DNA from 3 places in the Duganella sp. GW821-FHT07F09 genome. Region 2 is predicted to be linked to each of the others. Evidence: predicted binding sites of a transcription regulator. Region 2 holds the regulator's gene; each other region holds the start of a gene.

Region 1 (5,726 bases), on a different contig from region 2:
CCGTGCCAGCGCCAACAAGGTGCTCGACGCGCTCAAGGCCTTCCATTCGGTCGGCGTCACCTGCCTCATTTCCAGCCACGACGAGCAGATGCTCGACGCGGCCGCGCGCGTCATCCATCTTAACCAGGGTCAACTGGAGGTGGCGGCATGACGTACTGGTTCCGCCAACACCGTTACGCGCTGTCCGCCGCGCTGGTCCATCTGCGCCGTTCGCCGGGCAGTTTCCTGTTCAACATCATCGTGGTGGCGATCGCGCTGGCCCTGCCGTTCACGGGCGTGACCCTGCTCGACAATGTGCGTCCGATGTCCGAGCAATTGTCGGTCGATCCGGAAATCAGCGTCTTCGTCAAACAGGAAACGCCGCGCGACCAGGCCGAGGCGCTGGCCGTGCAGCTGCGCCAGACCTTGCCGGACAAGCAAGCCAAGATCATCTTCACCTCGCGTGAAAAAGCGCTGGAAAGCATGCGCGAGAAAAGCGGCCTGGCCGACGTGCTGACCACGCTGGGCGAAAATCCGCTGCCGGACAGCTATGTGCTCAAACTGGACGCCTTCCGTCTGGCGCAGTCCGGCGGCGACGTCGACCAGTTGGCCGAGCAGATCCGCGCCCTGCCCGGCGTCGACACGGTGCAGGTCGATTCGGCTTGGGTCAAGCGGCTGGCCGCGCTGCTGAATATTTTGCACCTGGGACTGCTGTTGCTGGCGGTCACCCTCGGCACGGTGGTGGTGGCCGTCATCTTCAACACCATCCGCCTGCAGGTAATGACGCAGCGGGAGGAAATCCTGGTGTCCAAGCTGATCGGCGCGACCGACAGCTTCATCCACCGGCCCTTCTATTACACCGGCGCACTGCTGGGACTGTGCGCCGGCGGACTGGCGCTGGGCGCCGTGGCGCTGGCGCTGCGCCCGTTGAACACCGCGATTGCCGAATTTGCAAGGTTGTATGCGTCCGAATTCCAGCTCGCGCCGCTGCAACCGGTGATGATGGCCTGCCTGCTGGCCCTGTCTGCCGGCCTCGGCCTGATCGCCGCGCTGCTGTCGGTGCAGCGCCACCTGTCCCGCCTGAATTAATTGCTGAGTTAATTCCGTCGGCCTTTCCGTGCGTTCGCGCACGGAAACGGTCGTCGCGCCCGCCTATCATGCAATCATCTCCCCGAACCACCATTAAGTCAGGCCTAAGCTCCGTGGCGCATGCTTGATTTATCAAAAGCCATTATTCATACCAACCCGATAGTATTTTCACTATCGTGGCGATAAAAATAAGGTGATTGGCACTCAACCGAGGAGAGTGCTAATATATGAAAACTGCAGAGTTCATAACACTCCGCAGAAATGGTAATTAAGCAATATTTTCTGTCTTTGTGGCCCTCTGGGCACTACGAGACTTGGCAATTTCGAGCGAAGGAATGAAAATGACTATGATGTCCGCACCTGCCGCGTTGGTCCCCACCAACAAGGGCGCTTTAGGACTCGGGTTCACTGGCAACCTGGGGAACCTGGACGCCTATATTTCCGCCGTCAATCGCCTGCCGATGCTGACGCACGACGATGAAATCTCGCTGGCCAAGCGCCTCAAGGACAACAACGACCTGGGCGCCGCGCAGGAGCTGGTGTTGTCGCACCTGCGCCTGGTGGTATCGATCGCCCGTGGCTATCTGGGCTACGGCCTGCCGCACGCCGACCTGATCCAGGAAGGCAATATCGGCCTGATGAAAGCCGTCAAGCGTTTCGACCCGGACCAGGGCGTACGCCTGGTGTCGTACGCGATGCACTGGATCAAGGCCGAGATGCACGAGTACATCCTGAAAAACTGGCGCCTGGTCAAAGTCGCGACGACGAAGGCGCAGCGCAAGCTGTTCTTCAACCTGCGCAGCCACAAGACCGGCCTGGACGCGATGAGCCCGGCGCAGATCGACAGCCTGGCCAAGCTGCTGGATGTCAAACGCGAAGAAGTGATCGAGATGGAAACCCGTCTGAGCGGTCGCGACATCGCGCTGGAATCGCCGAACGACGACGAGGACGACAAGTTCGCCCCGATCGCCTACCTGTCGTCCGAGCAGAGCGAGCCGACCCGCGTGCTGGAAGCGGAACAAGTCACCCGCCTGCAATCGGAAGGTCTGGAACAGGCGCTGGGCAAGCTCGATCCACGTTCGCGCCGCATCGTCGAAGCGCGCTGGCTGGCCAACGACGACGGCTCCGGCGCCACCCTGCACACGCTGGCCGACGAGTTCGGCGTATCGGCGGAGCGCATCCGCCAGATCGAATCGGCCGCGCTGAAGAAAATGAAAGGCTCGCTGGCCGCCTACGTGTAAACGTAACGGGCTGGAGCACAAAAAATGCCGCGCGGTGCGAACCGCGCGGCATTTTTATTAGGCGGCATAAATTTGCCACAGAGACACGCAGGGCGGATCAGGCGGCACGCCGTAAGCCGCCAAGCGCCGCCAAGGACTTAAGCCGCCAGCCCCTTGGCCAGCAACTCCGCCACCAACTGGTTCATATCCACACCGCGATCGGCAGCCTGCGCATTCAGCTGCGCCACCAACTCGCCATTCAGCTTGACCGCGAACGGCACCAAACCGGCCGCCTGATCGCGCCGGCGCTGCTCGCGCTTGTCGACCACCTCGGCCACTTTGCCGAAGGTCGCCGCGCTCGGCCCGGCCATCTTGCCCATCAATTTTTTGGCATCACTCTTCGCCAGGCCAGTTTTTTTCATGTCTTTAATCCAAAAATAATTCAGAGCAGACATTCTACGCAGCTTATCCACCCCGCGTGGCCCTATTTGAGCAAACCACGGCGGCATGCGGTTCGTGCGCCGTCAAAATGATACTTTTGCTAAGCTAACGGCCACTTTGCATTCAAGAGGTCGCACATGATCAAGACAATACTGCGGCAGCTGATCGTTCTGCCCTTGCTAATAGGCGTCATGGCCATGCTGTACGCCTGCGGCACCGCCAACAGCCGCGCCACGGCCGGCGCCACCGCCAACAAACCGTTCAACACAACTTACGTGCTGCAACAAGGCGCCAGCGCCGTCATCGCCCCGGCCGCCACCCAGGGCATCGCCGGCGGCGCCACCGCGCCCACCGTCAAGCTCGAGCGCGTCAACGACAGCCGCTGCCGCGTCGGCGCCGTCTGCGTCTGGGCCGGCTATATCAGCTACAGCTTCACCCTGACCAAGGCGGATGGCACGACCAGCAACTTCGTGCTGTCGGACAGCATGCCCAACGGCAAACAGAGCGTGACCCAGGACGGCCTGACCTTCGCCCTGGCCGGCGTAGAGCCGCAAGCGGTGCCCGCCAAAAATGAACCGGCGCCGGATTATCGGGTAAGCTTGAGAGTGAGCAACACGCCACCCTCGGACCCGACACCGCGCCCCTTATGACACCTCCAACCCGTCCCGCCCGCACCGTCCTCCTCTACTCCGTTATCGTCACCCTGGTCCTGCCGTCCGCGGCATGGACCAAAACCCCGGTCGCCACCGGCACCGGCGGCGCCGTCGCCACGATCAGCGAGCCGGCGTCGAAAGCGGCGCTCGCCATCCTCAACCAGGGCGGCAACGCCATCGACGCCGCCGTCGCGGCCGCCGCCACCCTGGGCGTAACCGATCCGTTCAGCTGCGGCATCGGCGGCGGCGGCTTCATGGTGATCTACCTGGCCAAGGACAAGCGCGTCATCACCATCGACCATCGCGAAACGGCGCCGGCCGGCTTCACGCCCACCGTGTTCCAGGATAACGGCGCGCCGATGAAGTTCGAGACCGTGCGCGACAGCGGCATGTCGGTCGGCGTGCCGGGCACGGTGCGCGGCTGGCACGAGGCGCTGGACCGCTACGGCTCGATGTCGTTCAAGCAGGTGCTGGCGCCGGCCATCGCGGTCGCCACCAACGGCTTCGAAGTCAGCGAGAATTTCTCGCGCATGGCGGGGGAAAACAAAACCAAGTTCGGCATGTTCCCGGCCACCGCCGCGCTGTACCTGAAAAACGGCGAGGCCATCGCGGCCGGCGGCACGCTGCGCAATCCCGGCCTGGCCAAGGCGTATCGCGAACTGGCCGCCGGCGGCGTCAAGGCTTTCTACTCGGGCAAAATGGCGCGCGCCGTGGTCGACGCGGTCAACCGGCCGGCTACGGCGCCCGGCGTGCGGGTCCGGGGCGGCAACATGACCCTGGCCGATCTGGCCAACTACGAAGCGCGCCTGCGGCAGCCGGTGCACAGCACCTATCGCGGCTACGACATCTACGGCATGCCGTTGCCCGGTTCGGGCGGCATCGCCATCGCCGAGGCGCTCAACATCCTCGAAGGCTACGACCTGAAAGCGATGCCGCGCGCGCAGGCCGAACACCTGTATCTGGAGGCGAGCCGCCTGGCCTTCGCCGACCGCAACGCCTATCTGGCCGATCCGGAATATGTCGAGGCGCCGGTCGCCGGCCTGCTGAGCAAGGACTACGCCGCGCTGCGCCGCCAGCAGATCGATCCGGCGCGGGCGCGCAGGCCGGCGCTGGCCGGCGATCCGTACCCCTTCCAGTCCGACCAGAGCGTGCCTTTGCGCCCCGCCACCGCCATCAAAATGCTGAAGGAAAGCGCGCACACCACGCACCTGACGGTGTCGGACAAGGACGGCAACATCGTCGCCTACACCTACACAATCGAAGACTGGGGCGGCAGCGGCATCGTGGTGCCGGGCTACGGCTTCCTGCTCAATAACGAGATGACCGACTTCGATTTCTCCGGCCCGCGTCCCAACGTGCCGGAGGCGGGCAAGCGGCCACGCAGCAGCATGTCGCCGACGCTGGCGTTCAGGAACGGCAAGCCGGCGTTCTCCATCGGCAGTCCGGGCGGCGCGACCATCATCACCACCGTGCTGCAGACGATCGTCAATCACATCGACCTGGGCATGAACATGCCGGACGCGTTGAACGCGCCGCGCCTGTCCGAGCGCAACGGCGAAGCGACCGATGTGGAGCCTGGCTTCCCGGGCGGCGCGCAAGCGGCCGCGCTGGAAAAAAGCGGCCAGCGATGGAGCGCCGCGCCGGAGGAAATCGGCGCCGCCAACGCGCTGGTGTTCAACCCGGACGGCACCGTCACCGCCGTCAGCGAAGGCCGCCGCCACGGCGTCGGCAGCGCGCAGGTGCAGAAAAAACCACACTAAGCCCGGATTAATTTTTTCACCACATGATGACATCTCCCCCACCCCACACAAATCGGAGACGTGATGAACAAATGGCTGCGCGCGAATAAAGGCTTTCTGATGTTCCTGATGCTGTTCGGGATTTTCCGCACCGCCGTCGCGGACTGGAATCCGATCCCGTCCGCGTCGATGCGCCCCAACCTGCTCGAGGGCGACGTCGTCTTCGTCAACCGCCTGGCCTACAACGTCAAGGTGCCGCTGACCGACATCGTGCTCGGCGCCACCGGCGAACCCAAGCGTGGTGACATCGTCACCTTCTCGTCGCCGAAGAACGGCACGCGCCTGATCAAGCGCATCATCGCCCTGCCCGGCGACCGCGTCGAGATGCGCAACGAGCGCCTGGTCATCAACGGCCAGCCGGCCGACTACGCGCCGATCGGCACCGCCACCGAAACCCTGGCCGGCGTCGGCGACATCGACGCCGTGCGCCTGGGCGAATCGCTGGGCGGCGACAGTCGCAGCCACGCGATCCAGATCCTGCCGCAGGTGATCGCGCGGCGCGACTTCGCGCCCGTCACCGTGCCGCCGGGCCAGTACATGATGTT
Region 2 (5,726 bases):
GGCCCAGCGCGCCGGCGATCACTTCGCCCATCTTCAGGGCGGTGCCGGACGGCGCGTCGACCTTGAAGCGGTGGTGCGCCTCGATCACTTCGATGTCGTAGCCGTTCGACAGCGCCTTGGCGGCCTGCTCGAGCAGCTTCATCGTGACATTGACGCCGACGCTGAAGTTGGGCGAGAACACGATCGCGGTCTTCTTGGCCGCTTCGGCGATGGCGGCCTTGCCGGCGTCGTCGAAACCGGTGGTGCCGATGACCAGTTTGATGCCGTGCTCGGCGCAGTAGGCCAGATGCTCCAGCGTGCCCTCGGGACGGGTGAAGTCGATCAGGTACTGGGCGCCGGCCAAGCCTTGCGCCAGGTCCGACTGCACCAGCACGCCGCCCGGCTTGCCGAGGAAGGCGGCGGCGTCGCCGCCGACGCCGGCCGAACCGGCGCGGTCCAGGGCGCCGGCCAGGCGCGCGTCCGGCGCGTTCTCGACGGCTTCGATCAGGATGCGGCCCATGCGGCCACTGGCGCCGGCGATGGCGATATTCATTGCGGTCATGCGTGCTTCCTTATTTGTTCTGGTTGCCCACCGTGACGCCAACCGGCGCGGGCGCGGCGTTGTCGGTCCCCGTCGTCGGAGGCGGCGCCGTCGGCGACGGCTTGTTCTCCGGCGCGTCCGGGTTTTTCTTGATCTTCGGCGCCGGGCCGGCGATGCGGGCGATGTATTCTTTCTCGGTCGGCAGGTTGCCGCCTTCCCAGCGCGCGACCTTGCCGTCGTTGTCGAAGAAGACGATGACGCGGCTGGTGGTGACTTCGCCGTTGCCCTTGGCCATGCGGAACGCGTAGTCCCAGCGGTTGGCGTGGAACGGATCGGTCAGCAGCGCGGTGCCGAAGATGAAGCGGACCTGGTCGCGCGTCATGCCAACTTTCAACTGCGCCAACATTTCCTCGGATACAAAGTTGCCTTGCTGAATATCAGGACGGTATGGCGAGAAGAACCACATGAACTTTTGCAGCGGGGTGATGGTGGTCGTTTGCGCGCCCTTGCTGGCGTCCAGGGTGATCCCGGTTTCCTTGACCTGGTTCGATTTCTCGCCCAAGGTGGTGTTGGAAGCACAGCCGCCGGCGGCCAGCGCGACGCAGACGGCGCCTGCGAGCAACGGAGCACGGCGGGTAAAACGGTGCGACAAAGACTGCAATAAAGCCGGGGTGACGCGCATAAGTGTCCTCAATCTGGTCGAGCGGAAATGCCGAAAAACGCTATATCATAAAGCACATGGTGCGAGATGGGGCCGCGCGGGCACGCGAAGTGACAGCATTATCCTGTAAAACCCGGGATATGTCCTTGTTTTGCAAGGCGCAAGTGTAAATGTTTGCAAACGCGGTCCGCCCGCCGATGCCGCAATAAGGGCCGCGATAAAGGCCGCAATAAGTGGAGGCAATGAGTGCGGCGCGGCGCGGAGTGCGTTAAACTGTGGGCTAGCTATCGCCAACCAGAATAAGAGTGTCCAACATGGGTAACAATCCAACCGATCTGAAGGCCAGCGGCCTCAAAGCCACCCTGCCTCGCCTTAAAATCCTGGACATCTTCCAGAACAGCGACGTCCGCCACCTGACGGCCGAGGATGTCTACAAGATCCTGCTGGCCGACAATATGGACGTCGGCCTGGCCACCGTCTACCGCGTGCTGACCCAGTTCGAACAGGCCGGCCTGCTGAACCGCAACCACTTTGAAACCGGCAAGGCCATCTTCGAGCTCAACGAGGGATCGCACCACGACCACCTGGTGTGCCTGGACTGCGGCCGGGTAGAGGAGTTCTTCGACGAAGAGATCGAAACGCGCCAGCAGATGGTCGCCAAGGAGCGCGGCTTCAAGATCGCCGAGCACGCGCTGGCGATTTATGGCAATTGCATCAAGACGGCCTGCCCGCACCGGCCGTAATCGCCGCGTAAAACCACGAAAACACGTAGGGCGGATTAGGCGGCACGCCGTAATCGGCCATCTTTGAGCCGCCGGCATGCATGCATGGCCGATTACGCTGCGCTAATCCGCCCTACGTGGTCAGATACGCTATCGGTGTCAATTATGACTCAGGGCGTTCGACAACAACTTGGCCGTGATATCGACGATCGGTATCACGCGCTCATAGGCCATGCGGGTGGGGCCGATCACCCCCAGGGTGCCGACGATCTTGCCGTTGGCCATGTACGGCGCGGTCACCACGCTCATCTCGTCCATCGGCACCAGGCTCGATTCTCCGCCGATATAAATCTGCACACCGCTGGCCTTGCTCGACACGTCGAGCAGCTGCATCAAGCCCGTCTTTTGCTCGAACATGTCGAACATCTGCCGCAGCGACGTCATGTTCGACGACAAATCGCTCACCGACAGCAGGTTGCGCTCGCCGGCGATGACCATGTCGTCCGAGTTGTCCGCCATCGCCTCGCTGCCCGCCTCCACCGCCGCCTGCATCAGCCGGCCCATGTCGTCGCGCAATTGGCGTACCTCGGTCTGCAATCGCGTGTGCACCTCGTCGAAGGCCAGGCCGCCGTAGTTCTGGTTGATGTAGTTGGCCGACTGGATCAGCTGCGTGGGGCTGTAATCGACATCGGTCAGCAGCAGGCGGTTTTGCACGTCGCCGGTGGGGCCGACGATCACCAGCAGGATGCGCTTCTCCCCCAGCCGCAGGAATTCGATCTGCTGGAACACCGATTCGCGGCGCGGGCTGAGCACCACGCCGGCGAACTGCGACAGCGACGACAGCATCTGCGCCGCGTTGGAAATCATTTTCTGCGGCTGCGGCGCTTGCAGGCGCATGCGGCCCTCGACCGATTGCTCGTCCAGATGTTGCACCGTCAGCAAGGTATCGACAAAGATACGGTAGCCGCGCGGCGTCGGCACCCGGCCGGCCGAGGTGTGCGGGCTGGCGACATAGCCGAGCTCCTCGAGGTCGGCCATGATGTTGCGGATCGTCGCCGGCGACAGGTCAAGGCCGGAGATCTTGGAGAGCGCGCGCGAGCCGACCGGCTGGCCGTCCGCGATATAGCGTTCCACCAGGGCTTTGAGCAGGGTTTGAGCGCGTGTGTCGAGTTGCATACTGTATATCTTATTTGCCGAGAGTTGCCGTATTTGTCTATTATGCACGCTCCGCGCCGGCCGGGGGCTGTCGTGTGACATCAATCACCCAGTTGTTGCCTCACCCATGCCAGCAGCGCGTGGAAATCGGCGCAAATGGCGTCCGGCGCGATGCCGGCGTCGAGGTGGGCGGTGCTGCCGGTGCGGTTCATCCACACCGCCCGCATGCCCACCGCCTGCGCGCCGCGCACGTCCAGGCGCAGGTCGTCGCCGACATAGACCGCGTCGGCCGGCGCCACGCCCATCGCCTCGCAGGCGGCCAGGAAGATGGACGGGTCGGGCTTGGCGACGCCGAAGCGGGCCGAGGCCAGCGCCACCTCGAAATGGTGGTGCAGGCCGATGACTTCAAGGTCGGCGTTGCCGTTGGTGATCACGCCCAGCCGCAGCATGCCGCCCAGCTCGGCGAGCACGGGCGCCACGTCGTCGAACAGGGTGACAGCGTTGCGCAGCACGTTGAAGTGTTGCATCGCGCCGTCGATGTGGGCCGTGTCCTCGCCGGTCTCGGCGAACACCGCCTCGAGCGCGACACGGCGCAGCCGGTACAGGTCGGCCGTCAGCTCCGGCTGTTTTTCCAGCAGCGCCAGGCGCAGCGCGCGCAGCGCCTCGACCGAATACTTGCCGGTGACGGCCGGCGCGCGCTCGGCCAGCCAGGCATGCCAGCCGGTTTCGGCCGCAGCGATGACCGGGCCGATCGGCCACAGGGTGTCGTCCAGATCGAACAGCAGGGCTTGCGGTGGGCGTGGTGTCATGGGCGGAAAAAATAAGTGGACTCCGGGCTATTGTCGCACCGATCGGGCGCCGTCGCCGTGCGCGTCCCGACGCGTCCCTAACAAGCTGTTACATCCATTGGGGGCACTGGTGTTACCAAATGCACTAAAATACGGGGCAAATCCGTGTAAGATGCTGCACCCGTGCGTGCTGCCGGCCCTATTCGTTTTGGAGAAGATTTTATGAAAAGTGTGTATCCGCGTGCGGGCCTGGCCCTGCTGTGTGCCGTGATTCTGAGCGCCTGCGGCGGCGGCAATGACGGTAACCTGCAACTGGCGGGCAGCATCAACGGCCTGACCAAGCCCGGCCTGGTGCTGATCAACAAGAACACCGGCGAAAAACTGACCGTCGCCAGCGGCGCGAACAGCTTCCTTTTCACCCGCTACCTGGCGACCGACGAGAATTTCAACGTCGACATCGACACGCAGCCAACCGGCGCCAAATGCATCGCCACGGACAACATCAACAAGGCCAACGTCTTCACGTCCGTCCGCGTGCAGATCAGCTGCCAGGTCAACCCCTGGGTGCTCGGCGGCGTGGTGAAGGGCCTGGCCGACGACGGCGTGGCCGGCAACACCGACGGCGTAACCCTGGCCAACGGACCGGACACCGTGTATGTCGCGCCATCGACGACCGTCGCCGGCGGCGACGTGCTGTTCTCCTTTGCCAGCTTCGTCGGCGACGGCTCGCCGTTCGGCGTGACCGTGCTGGCGCAGCCGGCCAGCCGGACCTGCACGGTCGCGGCCCCCAGCACCGGCCTGATGCCTGCTGGTAACTACGACAAGTTGGTCATCACTTGCGTCGCAAAATAAACGCGCCGCGCGCGTCTGCTAAATCTTTGGAGAATTACATGAAATTATCGTATCTGGGCGCCATCCTGGCGGTGAGCGTGGCGGCGGCCCTGGTGGCCGGTTGCGGCGGCAAGGCGCAGTACTCGGTGCAGGGCACGATTAGCGGGCTGGCCACGCCGGGACTGATGCTGACCAATGGCGGCGAAACCATTTCCGTGCCGGCCGGCGCGACCACCTTCACCTTCCCGCGCCAGATCGGCTACGGCACCAGCTACAACGTCGGCTTCGCCCAGCAGCCTGAACATATGGTCTGCCAGTTCACCTCCATCAACACCGGTTCGGCCGGCCAGACGGTATCGATCTCGGTGGGGATCGCGTGTGCGCGCAGGGTCTACACGGTGGGTGGCCAGTTCACCGGCCTGTTCCAGGTTCCCGCGTCCGGCGCGACCGCCGTCGCTAACCGCACCGTGACCCTGTTGAACGGCTCGGCCGGCGGCGCGGTCACCCTGACCAGCCCGGCGGATGGCAGCGGCGCCGGCGATTTCGCGTTCCCCACCACCGTGGCGGACGGCCAGGCGTATGGCGTGACGATCCATCCGGACGCCACCCTGACCTCGGCCGACATCACCTGCACGGTGAAAAATGGCGTGGGCGTCATGGGCGAGGCCGCCGTGACCAATCTGCTGGTGCAGTGCAATCCGAAATAAAGCGGAAGGGGAGACGACAGATATTCACATATCTGATGTTTGATATGTGAAAAATAAAGTGGCGTGATATGCCGCGACGCAGCATACTGTACTTGTCTCCTCCACTTCTTGCAAAGGAATTGGATTTAGCCCGCTTTAACCAGCGGGCTTTTTTTTGCCTGTCGTTCTGTAAATAACAGCGGGGTCAGGTCCGACATTCGGACACGGACTCAACCTTACCGCTGGTTCTAAGGACGAGGTCGTGTCCGAATGTCGGCACTGACCCCGGGGTGGTGGGGGTTATTTGAGCAGGTTGGCGAGGGCGACGTACTGGGCCAGCCCGACCGTTTCCGGACGGTGCGT
Region 3 (5,726 bases), on a different contig from region 2:
GCAAGGCATGGTGAGCGCGATGTTCAAGAAAACCCTGATCGCCGTTTCCCTGCTCATGATCCAGCAGGCGCAGGCCGCCCCGGTGCGCGACAAGCACTGGGCGCTGCTGGCCAATCAATTGTTCCCCGCGCTGGTGGACCTGGGCGCCGCCCGGCCCGCCGTCACGGCGCCGGCCGCGCGCCGCGCGCGCATCGACGCCTGCCAGCAGGACACCGCCTGCGTGCTGGGCGCGAGCCTGTGGACCGACGCCGAAATCAACGACTTCGCGTCCCGGGCCGCGAAGGTGCCCGCCACCGCATGGCGCAAATCCACGCTGGCCGACGACGGCGCGCAGGCCCAGGTGACGCGCGAACTGCGCGGACTGAACAGCATCATCCAGGTGTACGGCCAAGGATTGGCCTCGCGCTATCCGTTGGTCGACGGCCCGATCGACACGCCCGGCAGCACCTTGTTCAACGCCGCCGTCAAGGACGCGCTGGCGCTGGCCAAGGCCGGCGAGGACGATCCCGTGCTGCCGCCGGACCCCGGCTTGCCGCTGGCGCTCGCCCTGCTCGACGCCAACGACCGCGCCGACGCCGTCGCCTTCGAGCCGCTGGACCTGGCCCACAACGGCGGCGCGCTGGGCCGCTCGGGCATCATCGACTGGAAACTGTACCGCTATTCGGCGATCATCATTCCAGGCATCGGGCCGGAAAACGTGGGCATGGCGCTGAGCGCGCGCGGCAAGTGGAACGTGCGGCTGGCGGCCAAGCGCTTCGCCGACGGCGAGGCGCCGTTCATCATCTTCAGCGGCGCCTCGGTTCATCCGAAGGGTACGCGCTTCGTGGAGGCGGTGGAGATGCGCAAGGCGCTGATCGAACGCTTCGGCGTGCCGGCCGAGGCCATCATCATCGAGCCGTATGCGCGCCACACCACGACCAACCTGCGCAACGTGACGCGCCGGCTGGTCGCGATGGGCGCGCCGCTGGACAAGGACAGCCTGATCGTCACTTACACCAACCAGAGCCGCTACATCGAAAGCCAGGAGTTCGCCTCGCGCAACCTGAAGGAGCTGGGCTACCTGCCGGGCACCGTCGGCGCGCGCCTGTCGCCGACCGAGCTGACGTTCCGGCCATCCGCCAAGTCGCTGCGCATCGATCCGGCCGACCCGCTGGACCCCTGATCCCCTCGGAACGCCGCGCGCCAAGGGCGCGGCGTTCCGATTCGTAGTCAGCTTTACAACATTCCCCTTCTTTTTTGCGCCTTCTCAAGGTATGCGCCTTGAAATACGGTTGGGTCGTCCCTATAATTGGCACTCGTTCCGAGAGAGTGCTAACAGCGCCCTCGACAACTTTCCGTTGTGGCAATCTGAGCATTTAGGCATGATCGGCACAACAACAAACTGTACCAATGCTAATTAAGGAGTTTTGTATGAACCTTCGCCCTTTGAACGATCGCGTAATCGTCAAACGCCTCGACCAGGAAACCAAAACTGCGTCCGGCCTGATCATCCCTGATGCGGCCGCTGAAAAACCGGATCAAGGCGAAGTGCTCGCCGTCGGCAATGGCAAGATTCTCGAAGACGGCAAAGTCCGTCCGCTGGATGTCAAAGTAGGCGACCGCGTTCTGTTCGGCAAATACGCCGGCCAAACCGTCAAAGTTGACGGTCAAGAACTGATGGTCATGCGCGAAGAAGACATCATGGCAATCGTCGTCAAGTAAATCTACTTGGCACGCGGTTCCACTCATCACCTAATTCTGGAGAAACAACATGGCAGCTAAAGAAGTAATCTTCGGCGACGCAGCGCGCGCCAAAATGGTCGAGGGCGTCAACATCCTGGCCAACGCCGTTAAAGTCACCCTGGGCCCGAAAGGCCGCAACGTCGTGCTGGAACGTTCGTTCGGCGCCCCTACCGTCACCAAGGACGGCGTGTCGGTCGCTAAAGAAATCGAACTGAAAGACAAGCTGCAGAACATGGGCGCGCAAATGGTCAAGGAAGTTGCTTCCCGCACCAGCGACAACGCCGGCGACGGCACCACCACCGCCACCGTGCTGGCCCAGGCCATCGTGCGCGAAGGTATGAAGTTCGTTGCCGCCGGCATGAACCCTATGGACCTGAAGCGCGGCATCGACAAGGCGGTCGCCGCCACCGTCGAGCAGATCGCCATCATCGCCCGTCCTTGCACCACCACCAAGGAAATCGCCCAGGTCGGTTCGATCTCGGCCAACTCGGACGCATCGATCGGCGAGCGCATCGCTGAAGCGATGGAAAAAGTCGGCAAGGAAGGCGTCATCACCGTTGAAGACGGCAAGTCGCTGAACGACGAGCTGGACATCGTTGAAGGTATGCAGTTCGACCGCGGCTACCTGTCGCCATACTTCATCAACAACCCGGAGAAGCAAGTCGCGATCCTGGAAAATCCATTCGTCCTGCTGTGCGACAAGAAAATCTCGAACATCCGCGATCTGCTGCCGGTACTGGAACAAGTCGCCAAAGCCGGCCGTCCACTGCTGATCATCGCCGAAGACATCGAAGGCGAAGCACTGGCGACCCTGGTTGTGAACAACATCCGCGGCATCCTGAAAACCTGCGCCGTCAAGGCCCCGGGCTTCGGCGACCGTCGCAAGGCCATGCTGGAAGACATCGCGATCCTGACCGGCGGTCAAGTGGTTGCTGAAGAAGTCGGCCTGACCCTGGAAAAAATCACGCTGGAAGAGCTGGGCCAAGCCAAGCGTATCGAAGTCGGCAAGGAAAACACCATCGTCATCGACGGTGCGGGCCAGGCCGAAGGTATCGAAGGCCGCGTCAAACAAATCCGCGTGCAGATCGAAGAAGCGACCTCGGACTACGACCGTGAGAAACTGCAAGAGCGCGTGGCCAAACTGGCCGGCGGCGTTGCAGTGATCAAAGTCGGTGCCGCCACCGAAGTTGAAATGAAAGAAAAGAAAGCCCGCGTTGAAGATGCACTGCACGCTACCCGCGCCGCAGTGGAAGAAGGCATCGTGCCAGGCGGCGGCGTAGCCCTGCTGCGCGCCCGCGCTTCGATCACCGTCAAAGGCGACAACCCGGACCAGGACGCAGGTATCAAGATCGTTCTGCGCGCCATGGAAGAGCCACTGCGCATGATCGTGCAAAACGCCGGCGAAGAAGCTTCGGTCGTCGTTGCCGCGGTTCTGGCAGGCACGGGTAACTACGGTTACAACGCCGCCAACGGCACCTATGGCGACATGGTTGAAATGGGCGTGCTGGATCCAGCCAAGGTCACCCGTTCGGCACTGCAAAACGCAGCGTCGATCGCCGGCCTGATGCTGACCACCGATTGCATGGTCGCCGAAGTCACCGAAGACAAGGCAGCCGGCGGCGGCATGGGCGGTATGGGTGGCATGGGCGGCATGGGTGGTATGGACGGCATGATGTAATTGCCGGCCGGCTCGGCTTAAGCCGAGCCAGCCTCGCTGCATGGAAAAGCCAGCTTCTTCGGAAGCTGGCTTTTTTTATGCGCCCGCCGTCTGCTACACTCGCGCTTTTTCCCCGATAGCCATGAAACCACTTGCCCTGATGTTCGCCGCCCTGCCAGTCCTCGCATCGGCGCAAACCCCGCCCGTCATCGATCAAGCCAGCCTGCCCGTCATCACGGCCGCGCCAGGCGTCACCTTGCGCGAGTTGAGCGGCAGGACCGCGCCCGCCGGTGCCCGCAGCGACAAGGTCAGCGTCGCGTTGTTTCATCTGGAACCGGGCAAGGCCAGCCCGTGGAGCCATAACAAGGAAGGCGAGGAATCGTTCTTCGTCCTCAGCGGAACCGGCGAGATCTGGACCGACGGCCACGTGCAAACGATAGGCCCGGGCTCGTACATCGTCATCCAGCCAAGCACCGTGCGCTCGATCCGCGCCAGCAAAGGCGTGCCGCTCGACTTCTACGCAATCACATCGCCGGCCTGGAGCAAGGATGACGACGTGCTGGTCACCGCGCCGGCCGGCGCGCCCAAGTAAGGGCGGCCGACGGCTGCTGCGGTCCGGCCTGTGATAGAGTTGGCAATTCCGCAACAGCAAGCCCAACACATGCAGACGATACGCGCCCGGATGACCTATTTGCGCAACGGCGAAGGATTCGCCGCCGTGGCCTTGCCCACCGTCCTGTCAATGGTATGGGAAACATCGGGCGCTCCGGTGGCATGGGGCATGCGGGGCGCGGCCATGGCGATGGTCGTCTACATCCTGTTGCAGGGGATGCTGTATTGGCAGCTGAAGTTACAGTCGACGGTGCGGCGTCAGCCCTTGCCCGCGTATTTCCAGCCGCTGTACAGCGTCTTTAAATATTCGAACATCGTGGCGGTCTCCGGGGTGGTGGTGTTTACCGCGTTGACCGGTGGCGGCTCCGCAGACCTGTGGTGGTCGTGCGGCTTGCTGGCATTCGCAGCGCTGGAGCACATCAACTATTACCACTACCAGCTGATGTACGACACGCGCGGCGCCTTCGACTACGTGCGCCGCAACGGCCGCCTGCGCAGGGCTGCGCTGGGGCTGGATCTGCGACGGCACAACGCGCCGTAAGCGCCGAAGTTACTGTTCGCTGTGGAGCCGTCGAAGCAGCTCGTCACCGCGATCTCGGCTTAATCCTTCCACGCGCTCGATCAGTTCATCGTCCGCAACGCCAAGCTCACATATGTATCTGTCGGCAGTCTTCGTATCCAGATCCGCGATCCCCTTGTCCTCCGTTTCTTCAATCTTGCCAAGTATTATCTTGGCAAGCTCAACAGCTTCAGGTGTCGGCATGCTGCGAAACATGGGAAAGAAATAGTCTCTCTTCGACATCGCAGGTACACCGACCTGTGACAGCGCGCTCATACAATAGCCAACGGCTTCCGTCGCGACCATCCGTGGAACAGATTCGAGCAAGTTATGCCAATTCATCGTTATCTCCCGTTACAGTTCGATGGCATCGAAAAGCTTTCTGGGCAGGTTTTCGATGAGAAATTCTTCTGACAGTACAGCCGCCCTATCGCTGACAGGAACAGGCCGCAACAGACGACAGACCGGCAACCCTGGAATCACCAGCAACAGCGGCTTGAACTCATGGAGTTGCGCCAGCAAAACGACCTCCAGCATCTCCCTGTGCGTCGCGGCGCTGATCAAACCTGCGCCAAGTTTGGCATCCGCGCCGCCCTGGATATTTTTCCGGGTGCTAAATACCTTAGCCGAATGCAAATCGCCCGCCTCCACCTCTTTTTTCAACGACCAATATATCTCCCTTGGGTTAGACGTCGTTGGTACACAATTGTTCTCACTCATGCGCGACGAAGGGTCAAAATATGGCGTGCACCAGACGTAATGATGCCTGCCGTAATAGCGCTCACAAATGAAGTAGGCGAGCGTCGTACAGCAGGAATAGTAGATACGCTTGTGATTCATGACGCCGGCCTCCGTCGCAGCGGGAACGTGGGCTTGATGATAAGGCCGTGCGCCGCCGTACTTTTGCCGGGTGCGCTCAGCGTTTGATCGCCATCATGAAGGCGCCGAAGATTCAGGCGTCGCGGAACTCCGCCTCGATCGCTTCGCGGCGCGGCTCGTCGGCGATGTGCAGGATCAACGTCTCGGGCAGTTCCAGTGCCGGATGCGAGGCGCGGTGTTTGGCGAACCAGAAGACTTCGCTTAAGTCCTCGTCCTCATGCGCGGTCGCCATCAATTGCTGCTCTTCCGGCACGTCCTCATAGTCCGCCGCCTCCAGGCTGGCGTCGTCGATCGACT

Evidence for each region. The regulator HrcA, encoded in region 2, represses chaperone genes, less so after heat shock. The targets are predictions, from matches to a motif close to TTAGCACTCNNNNNNNNNGAGTGCTAA.
Region 1: a site for HrcA is predicted at 1,266-1,292, ahead of rpoH (RNA polymerase sigma factor RpoH). Genes of this name have one in related genera too.
Region 3: a site for HrcA is predicted at 1,289-1,315, ahead of groES (co-chaperone GroES). Genes of this name have one in related genera too.

Annotation. Positions count from the first base shown of each region.
Region 1 covers NZ_JBWKQJ010000010.1:236,797-242,522, reverse strand. Annotated here, with positions in the region: gene ftsE (cell division ATP-binding protein FtsE) at 1-151, shown strand, start outside; gene ftsX (permease-like cell division protein FtsX) at 148-1,068, shown strand; gene rpoH (RNA polymerase sigma factor RpoH) at 1,416-2,309, shown strand; gene AC07P1_RS25310 (hypothetical protein) at 2,447-2,710, opposite strand; gene AC07P1_RS25305 (hypothetical protein) at 2,867-3,379, shown strand; gene ggt (gamma-glutamyltransferase) at 3,376-5,142, shown strand; gene lepB (signal peptidase I) at 5,206-5,726, shown strand, end outside.
Region 2 covers NZ_JBWKQJ010000012.1:68,501-74,226, reverse strand. Annotated here, with positions in the region: gene dapB (4-hydroxy-tetrahydrodipicolinate reductase) at 1-541, opposite strand, end outside; gene AC07P1_RS27230 (outer membrane protein assembly factor BamE) at 552-1,202, opposite strand; gene fur (ferric iron uptake transcriptional regulator) at 1,496-1,924, shown strand; gene hrcA (heat-inducible transcriptional repressor HrcA) at 2,063-3,079, opposite strand; gene AC07P1_RS27215 (HAD family hydrolase) at 3,160-3,867, opposite strand; gene AC07P1_RS27210 (hypothetical protein) at 4,069-4,698, shown strand; gene AC07P1_RS27205 (hypothetical protein) at 4,737-5,384, shown strand; gene rsmA (16S rRNA (adenine(1518)-N(6)/adenine(1519)-N(6))-dimethyltransferase RsmA) at 5,664-5,726, opposite strand, start outside.
Region 3 covers NZ_JBWKQJ010000001.1:1,080,851-1,086,576, forward strand. Annotated here, with positions in the region: gene AC07P1_RS04940 (TonB-dependent receptor) at 1-14, shown strand, start outside; gene AC07P1_RS04945 (YdcF family protein) at 20-1,162, shown strand; gene groES (co-chaperone GroES) at 1,411-1,701, shown strand; gene groL (chaperonin GroEL) at 1,751-3,400, shown strand; gene AC07P1_RS04960 (cupin domain-containing protein) at 3,522-3,971, shown strand; gene AC07P1_RS04965 (hypothetical protein) at 4,041-4,532, shown strand; gene AC07P1_RS04970 (hypothetical protein) at 4,542-4,892, opposite strand; gene AC07P1_RS04975 (hypothetical protein) at 4,905-5,390, opposite strand; gene AC07P1_RS04980 (DUF7684 family protein) at 5,503-5,726, opposite strand, start outside.